Regions from separate parts of the Streptomyces sp. NPDC052701 genome, predicted to be linked through region 3. Evidence: riboswitches for the same ligand, from Rfam matches in the RefSeq annotation. Region 3 holds a riboswitch; each other region holds the start of a gene.

The links. A riboswitch is a leader RNA that binds a small molecule or an ion and turns the genes downstream of it on or off. The one in region 3 is predicted to bind cyclic di-AMP.
Region 1: another riboswitch for cyclic di-AMP. It lies ahead of AB0L29_RS32015 (M23 family metallopeptidase); the one in region 3 lies ahead of AB0L29_RS19670 (NlpC/P60 family protein).
Region 2: another riboswitch for cyclic di-AMP. It lies ahead of AB0L29_RS21800 (M23 family metallopeptidase); the one in region 3 lies ahead of AB0L29_RS19670 (NlpC/P60 family protein).

Annotation. Positions count from the first base shown of each region.
Region 1 covers NZ_JBFATO010000044.1:53,664-56,929, forward strand. The annotation lists gene AB0L29_RS32005 (dihydrofolate reductase family protein) at 1-681, shown strand, start outside; tRNA gene AB0L29_RS32010 (tRNA-Met) at 782-855, shown strand; cyclic di-AMP (ydaO/yuaA leader) riboswitch at 1,189-1,346, shown strand; gene AB0L29_RS32015 (M23 family metallopeptidase) at 1,359-2,384, shown strand; gene AB0L29_RS32020 (PrsW family intramembrane metalloprotease) at 2,537-3,266, opposite strand, start outside.
Region 2 covers NZ_JBFATO010000019.1:24,798-28,063, reverse strand. The annotation lists gene AB0L29_RS21805 (pitrilysin family protein) at 1-1,179, shown strand, start outside; cyclic di-AMP (ydaO/yuaA leader) riboswitch at 1,369-1,536, shown strand; gene AB0L29_RS21800 (M23 family metallopeptidase) at 1,551-2,333, shown strand; gene AB0L29_RS21795 (GntR family transcriptional regulator) at 2,565-3,257, shown strand.
Region 3 covers NZ_JBFATO010000016.1:39,675-42,940, reverse strand. The annotation lists gene pcrA (DNA helicase PcrA) at 1-676, opposite strand, end outside; cyclic di-AMP (ydaO/yuaA leader) riboswitch at 954-1,129, shown strand; gene AB0L29_RS19670 (NlpC/P60 family protein) at 1,188-2,318, shown strand; gene AB0L29_RS19665 (hypothetical protein) at 2,399-2,752, opposite strand; gene AB0L29_RS19660 (NlpC/P60 family protein) at 3,190-3,266, shown strand, end outside.

The DNA of each region.
Region 1 (3,266 bases), on a different contig from region 3:
CTCATGGTCGAGGGCGGCGGGCAGGTCCACACCCAGCTCCTCACCCAGGGCCTGGCCGACGAGCTCCAGCTCGTCCTCGCCCCGCTCTTCGTGGGTGACCCCGACGCGCCCCGGCTCTTCGGCCCGGGCGGCTACCAGGGCGGCCGTCTGCGCCTCGTCGAGACGCGGCCGGTCGGGGACGTCGTCCTCATGCGCTACGAGCCCACCGCCCCCGGCACCGGCCCCCTGCCGTCCGCCGCGGACCACCGCTGGCTCGCCCTCGCCTGCGAGCTGGCGGACCGGTGCCCGCCCTCCGGGACCGCGTTCAGCGTGGGCGCGGTGGTGGTGGCGGCCGACGGCACCGAGCTGGCCCGGGGCCACTCGCGGGAGGGCGGGGATCCGGTGGCGCACGCCGAGGAGGCGGCACTGGCGAAGGCCGACCCGACCGATCCGCGCCTGGCCACCGCGACGCTCTACAGCAGCCTGGAGCCGTGCGCCCGGCGGGCGTCCCGGCCCGCGCCGTGCGCCCGGCTGATCCTGGACGCGGGCGTGCGCCGGGTCGTCACGGCCTGGCGCGAGCCCGACACGTTCGTGACCGGGGCCGACGGGAGCGGGGTGCTCGCGGCGGGGGGCGCCGAGGTCGTCGTACTGCCGGAGTTGGAGGAGCGGGCCAAGGCCCCGAACCGTCACCTGCTGGGGTGACGGGCGCCACATTCGGCGCCGGGAACGGCTGGTGAGGGGCGGCGGGCGGTCATGTGTGCGCTCGCCGTCCCGCGCATGGCGTACACTGGTGTCATACCGACGCGGGGTGGAGCAGCTCGGTAGCTCGCTGGGCTCATAACCCAGAGGTCGCAGGTTCAAATCCTGTCCCCGCTACTGAAGGCCCAGGGCCGGAACTCATCGAGTTCCGGCCCTGAGTGTTTCCGGAATGTTTTCCATGCGCGGAATCGGGGCAGGGTCCGGCGTGAACCCCTGACCTTTGTCACGCCACGTGACCGAATCGCCTCACTCCGCATGAGGACTGACGTACCGTCAGAATGTATGGGTGGTTTGAGGCGGGGTCAACTCGCCCGATTCGCCCCGGTGGTGGCGGGTAAGTCCTCGCGAAAATCGCTAACGATCAAGCGGAACGGCTTGGAATCCGTGCCCTGCGTACATTAACGTTCGATAACGCAGCGCGGTCGTCCCAGCCGTCACACGAGGCGGCTCCGTGCGCACGCGCCGAATCCCGCAAGGGAACCGGGGAACCACCACTTTGGGGTGAATCGAGCGGATACCGCCGTGGCAGCACGGCCGGTATACGCGCGTAGGAGACCTTCCTGCTCCGAACCCGTCAGCTAACCCGGTAGGCGGAGACGGAAGGAAAGGAGTACGCCTACGTGGCGTCCAACCGGCCTGCCCCCGCGGCCCCGTTCGTGCCGAGCGAGCGCACCGACACCTTCGGCTACGGCGGTCACCGCACCGACGAGGGCCCGTTCGAGGAGTGGAACCCCACCGAGGAGTCCATCCGCCCCGTACGCGGTCGGCATCGCGTCGCCAAGCAGCGCGGCGGGCTCGCCCGCAGCTCCACCGTCCTCGGTGTCGGCGTCATAGCGGCCGTCGGCGCGGGCGGCATGGCCAGCGCCCAGACCGGCAAGCCGCCGGTGTCCATCTCCATGCCGGACCTTCCCAACGTGGGTTCCCTCATCTCCGACGAGGAAACCCCCGAGGAGCCCGCCACCCCGCTCAGCAGCGTCGGCGTGACCTCCGCGGACACCGCGCAGGGCGCCGCCGACGCCGGCGAGGCGCTGCGCGCCCGCATCATGGCCCAGGCCGAGCAGCAGCAGGACCAGCTCGAGAGCAAGGCCGCCGCCGAGGCCGTGGCCGCCGCCGAGAAGGCCGCCGCGGAAGCCGCCGCCAAGGCGGAGAAGGAGGCCGAGGCCAAGGCCGCCGCCGCCAAGGCGAAGGCGGAGGAGGAGGCCCGCAAGAAGGCCGAGGCCGAGCGGCTCGCCCAGTTGGCCAAGCAGTACGCGCTGCCGACCTCCTCGTACACCATCACCTCCACGTTCGGTCAGGCCGGTGCCTACTGGTCCTCCGGCTACCACACCGGCCTGGACTTCGCCGCGCCCACCGGCACCCTCCTCAAGGCCGTCCACAGCGGCACGATCACCTCGGCCGGCTGGGACGGGTCCTACGGCTACAAGACCGTGCTCACCCTCGACGACGGCACGGAGATCTGGTACGCCCACCAGTCCTCCATCAGCGTCAGCGTCGGCCAGAAGGTCAACACCGGCGACGTCATCGGCCGCGTCGGCGCCACGGGCAACGTCACCGGGGCCCACCTCCACATGGAGGTCCATCCGGCCGGCTCCGCCAACGGGGTGGATCCGCTGGCCTGGCTGCGCAGCAAGGGCCTCAACCCCTGACGTCCTCCGCCCGCCCCTCCGTCCCCGGACCCGGACCCCGGCGGTCCTGACGACGTCCCCCCGACGTCAGGGCTGCCGGCCGGCGGTGGCGGAACCGCGGCTCACGGGGGACGAGGTCCGCGGGCCGACGGAGGCGTCGGCCCGGGCCTGGTTCAGGAGCGGTACGGGTTGTACGCGGGGTACGGCATCCCCGGGTGACCGTACGCCCCGTACGCCCCGTGCATCCCGTACGGCCCGTGCATTCCATACGCTCCGTGCGTCCCGTACGCCCCGTGCACCGGCCAGCGAGGTACGGCCACCGGCACCGGCGGAGCCACGATCCGGGCCGCGTGGTCCAGCGCCGGGCGGGCCGCGTCCCGCCGGCTCCACAGCTCGTGCAGCAGCTCCCTCTCCCGGGGGACGAAGTCGGCGCCCGCCCCGCCCCGGCGACCGCGGTGGCGCAGGAACGCCAGCGAGGTGGCGTACGCCTCGTACTCCGTCACCGCCCGCGCCGCCCGTCTCCCGGCGTGGCGCCGGGCGTACCGCCGGGCGATCCGCCGCGCCCGCATCGAGCCGAGCGCGAACGGCTCGGCCGGCGTCAGCCACCCGGCCGCCGCGTACGCGGGCAGCTCGTCCCGCACGGTCCTCAGCTCGCGCTGCCGCGTCCAGATCACCAGCCAGGTCAGCACCCCGAACGCCGGCATCATGAACGCCGCGTACACCGCGAAGAAGCCGTACTCGCCGAGCGTCGACGAGCCGTTCCACAGCGCGTGCATGCCCATCGCCAGCAGCAGCCCGGCCGGCGGCGGCAGCAGGCGCCGTACGCGCTGCCGCTCCGTCGCGAGCGCGGCGACGCCGAAACCGATGCCCGTGAGGACGGTGAACAGCGGGTGCGCGAACGGC
Region 2 (3,266 bases), on a different contig from region 3:
ATCATGGCGCGGGCCTTCTCCGAGGGCACCGACAAGCACTCCGCCGAGGAGTTCGCCGCCGAGCTGGAGCGCTGCGGCGCCACCCTCGACGCGCACGCCGACCACCCGGGCGTCCGGCTGAGCCTGGAGGTTCCGGTCTCCCGCCTCGCCAAGGCGCTCGGCCTGGTCGCCGACGCCCTCAGGGCGCCGGCCTTCGCGGACGGCGAGATCGAACGGCTGGTGCGCAACCGCCTCGACGAGATCCCGCACGAGCTGGCCAACCCCGCCCGCCGCGCCGCCAAGGAGCTCTCCCGGCAGCTGTTCCCGGCCCACTCGCGGATGTCCCGGCCCCGCCAGGGCACCGAGGAGACGGTCGCCGAGATCGACCCGGCGGCCGTGCGCGCCTTCTACGAGAAGCACGTCCGCCCCGCCACCGCGACCGCCGTGGTCGTCGGCGACCTCACGGGCATCGACCTCGACGCGCTGCTCGGCGACACCCTCGGCGCCTGGACCGGCTCCGCGGCCGAGCCGCGGCCCGTGCCGCCGGTGACCGCCGACGACACCGGCCGGGTCGTGATCGTGGACCGCCCCGGCGCCGTCCAGACGCAGCTGCTCATCGGCCGGACCGGCCCGGACCGGCACGACCGGGTGTGGCCCGCGCAGGTGCTCGGCACGTACTGCCTCGGCGGCACCCTCACCTCCCGCCTGGACCGCGTCCTGCGCGAGGAGAAGGGCTACACCTACGGCGTGCGGTCGTTCGCGCAGGTGCTCCGGTCCACGCCGGAGGGCACGGGCGCCGCGATGCTCGCCATCAGCGGCTCCGTCGACACCCCGAACACCGGGCCCGCCCTGCACGACCTGTGGACGGTGCTGCGCACGCTCGCCGCGGAGGGGCTCACCGACGCCGAGCGCGACGTCGCCGTGCAGAACCTGGTGGGCGTGGCACCGCTGAAGTACGAGACCGCCGCGGCCGTCGCGAGCACGCTGGCCGACCAGGTCGAGCAGCACCTGCCCGACGACTACCAGGCCACGCTGTACCGGCAGCTGGCCGCGACCGGCACCGTGGAGGCCACCGCGGCGGTCGTGAACGCCTTCCCGGTGGACCGCCTGGTGACCGTCCTCGTCGGTGACGCGAGCCGGATCGAGGAGCCTGTCCGGGCCCTCGGCATCGGTGAAGTCACCGTGGTTTCCGCCGAGTAGGGGCACACGCGCGGGAGCCCTGGTGACCCATGGGTCACCAGGGCTCCCTTATGCCCGAATTGGGGCGGAGGTTGTCTGTCTGCCCTGTGGGATGCGCTACAAAAGGCGTGTTCCGTTTGAGGATTGAAAGTCGTCCCGTTTAGCTTCGTCCGGGCTGTTCGTCAGGCAGTGCGCCGCGCCCGCGGCAGCGGACAGCCATCGCCGAGTCCCCGTACGGCGCGAGCCAGGGGAGCCGGGGACCCACCGCACCACGTCCCTGGGGTGAATCGGACGCCCGCGCGAGCCGCGAGGGGGTCCGTAGGAGACCTTCCTGCTCCGAACCCGTCAGCTAACCCGGTAGGCGAGAAGGAAGGAAAGGACCAGCACACTTCATGGCGTTCACCCGCGCCACCGGGAAGCACCGTCGTCCCCGCCGGATGCCGCGCGGCACCGCCCGCGCGGCGGGCGTCGCCGCCCTCGCCACCACCGGCGTCGTCGGCACCGTCGCGGCCCCGGCGTTCGCCGCCGCCGAGCCCGTCGTCGAGCCCGCCGTCGAGCAGACCGCCCTCACCCCCGTGGTCACCATCGGCGACTCCGTGGCCGACCAGATCGACGCCCAGGCCGCCGCCCAGAAGCAGGCCGCCGAGGAGGCCGCCGCCGAGCGCAGGGCCGCCGAGGAGGCCGCGCGCAAGAAGGCCGCCGCGGCGGCCGAGAAGGCCCGCGAGGACAGGGAGCGCGCCGCCCGCGAGGCCGAGCGCGAGCGCCTCAACGCCTTCGTGTCGCCCATCGCCGGCTCCTACGTCTCCACCGGCTACAAGGCCGGGGGCGCCGTGTGGTCCTCCGGCAGCCACACCGGCGTCGACTTCCACGCCGCGAGCGGTACGCCCGTCCAGGCGGTCGGCACGGGCACCGTGGTCGAGGCCGGCTGGGGCGGGGCGTACGGCAACCAGGTCGTGATCAGGATGAACGACGGCACCTACACCCAGTACGGGCACCTGTCGTCGGTCGGCGTCTCGGTCGGCCAGAAGGTCACCCCGGGCCAGCGGATCGGCCTGTCCGGCGCGACCGGCAACGTCACCGGGCCGCACCTGCACTTCGAGGCCCGCACGAGCCCCGAGTACGGCTCCGACATCGACCCCGTCGCCTACCTGCGCTCGCACGGCGTGAACATCTGACGCGCCCCGGCGCGCACGGCGTCGCCGCCCGGCGACAGGCGGCCCGGTTCCGCCCGGCCCCGGCCCCCGAGCCGGGGCTTTCGCCGTTCGGGGCGCCGTTTCGGGCGCCCGGCTGTCCAAAAAATATCCATGGTTTCCGGTCCGCCGTCGGAAATTCCGGCTCATTGCAATAGAGTCACGGAACACGCGTCCATCGTCGGCGTTTCACGTGGATAAAGGCGGAGGTCGGTCATGCGTATTCCGGCGCACTCGGTGTGCACCGCGATCCGGGACGACATCGTCGCGGGTATCCACGAACGCGGCAGCCGGCTCACCGAGGAACTGCTCGCACGCCGCTACGGCGTCTCGCGCGTCCCCGTCCGGGAGGCCCTGCGCACCCTGGAGGCCGAGGGCTTCGTGGTGACCCGGCGGCACGCGGGCGCGTGCGTGGCGGAACCCACCGCGCAGGAGGCCGCCGACCTGCTGGAGATGCGCGTGCTCCTGGAGCCGCTGGGCGCCGCCCGCGCCGCCCGGCGGCGCACCGAGGCCCATCTGAAGGTCCTGCGCGGCCTGGTGAGGCTGGGACAGGAGCGCGCCCGCGGCGGCGGCGAGGATCTGCGCTCCCTGGGCGGCTGGTTCCACGAGACCCTCGCCCAGGCCTGCGGCAGCCCCGCGCTGACGTCGATGCTGATCCAGCTGCGCCACAAGATCACCTGGATGTACTCCGTGGAGGCGCCGGCCGACCCCCTGGAGTCCTGGGCGGAACACGGCGCGATCGTGGACGCGGTGGCGCGCGGCGACGGCGAGCGCGCCCGCGCGATCACGGCGCTGCACACCGAGCGCGCGAGCGCCGCGCACCGTCTGCGCCCGGCCCCCGGCGGGGAGCGGCCGGAAGGCGTGAGGGATTCGCAACATCCCGTAAACACGCCGAGCCTGCGGCATTAACACGGGCGC
Region 3 (3,266 bases):
AGGCCTGGGCGGCGAAGTCCTCCTCGTCGATCAGCTCGTTCTTCAGGTTGCTGATCTTGGCGCTGAACGACTTCGGCGGGAACCGCTTGGGATCGAGGTCCAGGTCGCGGCAGACCAGGGCCATCAGGCGCTTGGAGTCGGCGGCGTCGTAGATCGAGAACGACGAGGTGAAGCCGAGCCTCCTGGACTCGCGGCGCAGGATGCGCACGCACGCGCTGTGGAAGGTCATCACCCACATCGCGTTCGCGCGCGGGCCGACGAGCTGCTCGACGCGCTCCTTCATCTCGCCGGCGGCCTTGTTGGTGAAGGTGATCGCGAGGATCTGGCCCGGGTGGACGCCCCGCTCCGCCAGCAGGTGGGCGATGCGGTGGGTGAGCACACGGGTCTTGCCGGAGCCGGCGCCGGCCACGATGAGCAGCGGGGAGCCGGAGTGCACCACGGCGGCGCGCTGGTTGTCGTTCAGCCCCTGCAGGAGCGCGGCGGGGTCCACCACCGGGCGCGCGGCGCCGTCGCGGTAGTAGGGGTCCCGGTCCGGCGGCACGTCGAACTTCCCGCCGAACAGATCGTCCGGAATCGGCTCCGGTACGTGATCGTCGTCGGGCGGCGGGGGTTCCTCCGCGTGGCCGTGCGGGGCCTGGAGGTCCGCCAGGAAGCTGTCGTCAAAGAGGCTGCTCATCGCTCTCCGAGTCTAGGGCGCTCCACCGACAGCCGCTGCCGCCCCGGGAACATCGCCGGCTCCGGGCCGCCGACGGCCCCGGAAGCCCGCACTCCCCCGGGCCCGCACTCCCGACGGTTCCTCACCCTGCATCACCGCCCTGTCACGGTGAGCGACCTCCCGAGGAAGGTCACGAAAATGTATCGGGCATATCACCCATCAACCTTCACAAGGACGACACGAGTTGGCTACCGTGCGGGCGGGCCGTACGACCCCCACCGGCGAACGACGCCGGGCCGCGCGGCCTCCGCCGAGTCCGGTGTGCCGTCGCGGCAGCCGGAGCCGGGGACCCAACCGAGACCTTGGGGTGAATCGGCCCGCCTTCCCCGCGGGAAACGGCCGTAGGGCAACCCTTCCGAAGCACGTCCGCCCGAACCCGACAGCTAACCCGGTAGGCGGAACGTGGAAGGAGTCGCCTCCCTTGGCGTCGCAGCACCGCAAGCCGCGCCCGGCGGGTTCACGCGTGACCGGTATGCGCACCCCCGCCCTCGCCACCGCCGCCCTCACCTCCGTGGCCCTGCTCTCCCAGACGGCCGACGCCGCTCCCTCGGCCGACGACAGGCCGAGCCTGGAGGAAATCGAGAAGAAGGTCGACGACCTCTACCGGCAGGCCGAGTCGGCGACCGAGAAGTACAACGCGGTCAAGGAGAGGACCGCGAAGCAGCGCAAGCGCGTCGACACCCTCCTGGACGACGTGGCCGAGCGCACCCAGAAGCTCAACGAGGCGCGGGGGGAGCTGAGTTCCTTCGCCGCCGCCCAGTACCGGACCGGCGCCGCCGCCCCGGACACCGCGACGTTCCTGCTGGCGGACTCGCCGCAGGACTACTTCGACCGGACCCAGCTGATGGACCGGCTCACCGGCCGTCAGAAGGAGGCGGTCGACGACTACGTCACGCAGCAGTCCGAGACGATGAGGAAGCGCCAGGAGGCAACCCGGAGCCTCGAGACGCTCACCGAGTCGCAGGGCGACCTGAGGACGGCCAAGGCCACCGTCCAGCGGAAGCTCGCCGACGCGCGCGAGCTGCTGTCGCGGCTGACCGCCGAGGAGCGGGCGCGGCTGGCGGCGATCGAGGAGCGCGAGCAGGAGGAGGCCGCCCGCAAGGCCGCCGAACTCGCCCGCCGGCAGGCGGAGCAGCGGGCCCGGGAGGACGCCCGGCAGCAGGAGGACGGCACCTCCGGCACCTCCGACACGTCCCCGGCCCCGGCGCCGGCCCCGGTTTCCCCCTCGGCCGGCTCCTCGTACGCCACCAAGGCCGGGAAGGCCGTCGCGTTCGCCCGCGCCCAGATCGGCAAGCCGTACGTGTGGGGCGCCACCGGCCCCGGCTCCTACGACTGCTCGGGCCTCACCCAGGCCGCCTGGAAGGCCGCGGGCGTCGACCTCCCGCGCACCACCTACGACCAGGTCGACGCCGGCACCACGGTGCCCCTCGCGCAGGCCCGGCCGGGCGACCTGGTCTTCTTCTACGACGGCGTCACCCACGTCGGGCTCTACGTCGGCAACGGGATGATGATCCACGCCCCGAAGCCCGGCACGTACGTCCGTGAGGAGTCGGTCTACTACGACGGCGAGTCGTCGATCCACAGCGTGGTGCGCCCCGCCTGAGCCCGCGGGGCGGCAGCGGCGACGGCGGGGCGACGAGGGTCCGGGCGCGGTCGGGCGTCACGCCCGCGGCGCCGGGAAGCTCAGGTCCACAGCACGGCGATGAAGACGTTCGCCGTGGTCAGCAGGCCGACCAGGCCGAACAGGCCCTTGTCGGCCTGCTCGTCGTCCCGCTTCACGTACACGAGCCCGAGGATCACGACCAGCAGCGCCAGTTTCACACCGATCTTGATGTTGTCGACGGGCTGGTCGTCGGCCTGGTTGAGGCCGACCAGGATCGCTCCGGTGACCAGCATCGTCAGCGCGCCGTGCAGCATCGCGGGGCTGAAACGGGCGGTGCCCCGGCCCATGGCCTTCATCTGGGTGAGGAAGCCGCCGAGGAGGGCGGCGATGCCGATGATGTGCAGGCCGACGAAGAGGTGGATGAGTACGTCCATGGGGCCGGAGCCTAATCACGGGCCCAGGGCCGTCCGACACCGGCCCGATGCCTCCCGGCACCCGCACATATGGGGCCATAGCACTCCACCGTCCCGGTATGCCCCGGATTCCCGCACATCGGTCATCGCACTGGGTGAAGGCGACGGCGGCGGGACGGGATCACGGTCGCACACGGTCACCTTCCGGTCTCCTCGGGGCAGTTCCGCGCAACCCGTCACCGGCCGGCGGGGGGAGGCCTAGCGTCCTTCGGCGGGTGCCCGGCTCCCCACCGCCGCCCGGGCCAGGGGCGGCAGCCGGACACCACCGCCGAGAAGGTGCGGCGGCGGCCCGCTCCCCCTGTGCGGGCCGCCGGGCGCGCGAGGCAGCCCGGCGACGGCCGTCCGTCCCGGCTGCCGTGCGCCGCACCGGGCGGTCACCGGAAAGGACGTGGAGCCAGGTGGCAGCGCACCGCAGATCCGGGCGGTCGTCGGCGGCCGGCAGGTCGGCCCGCACGGTCGCCACGATCGCCCTGGC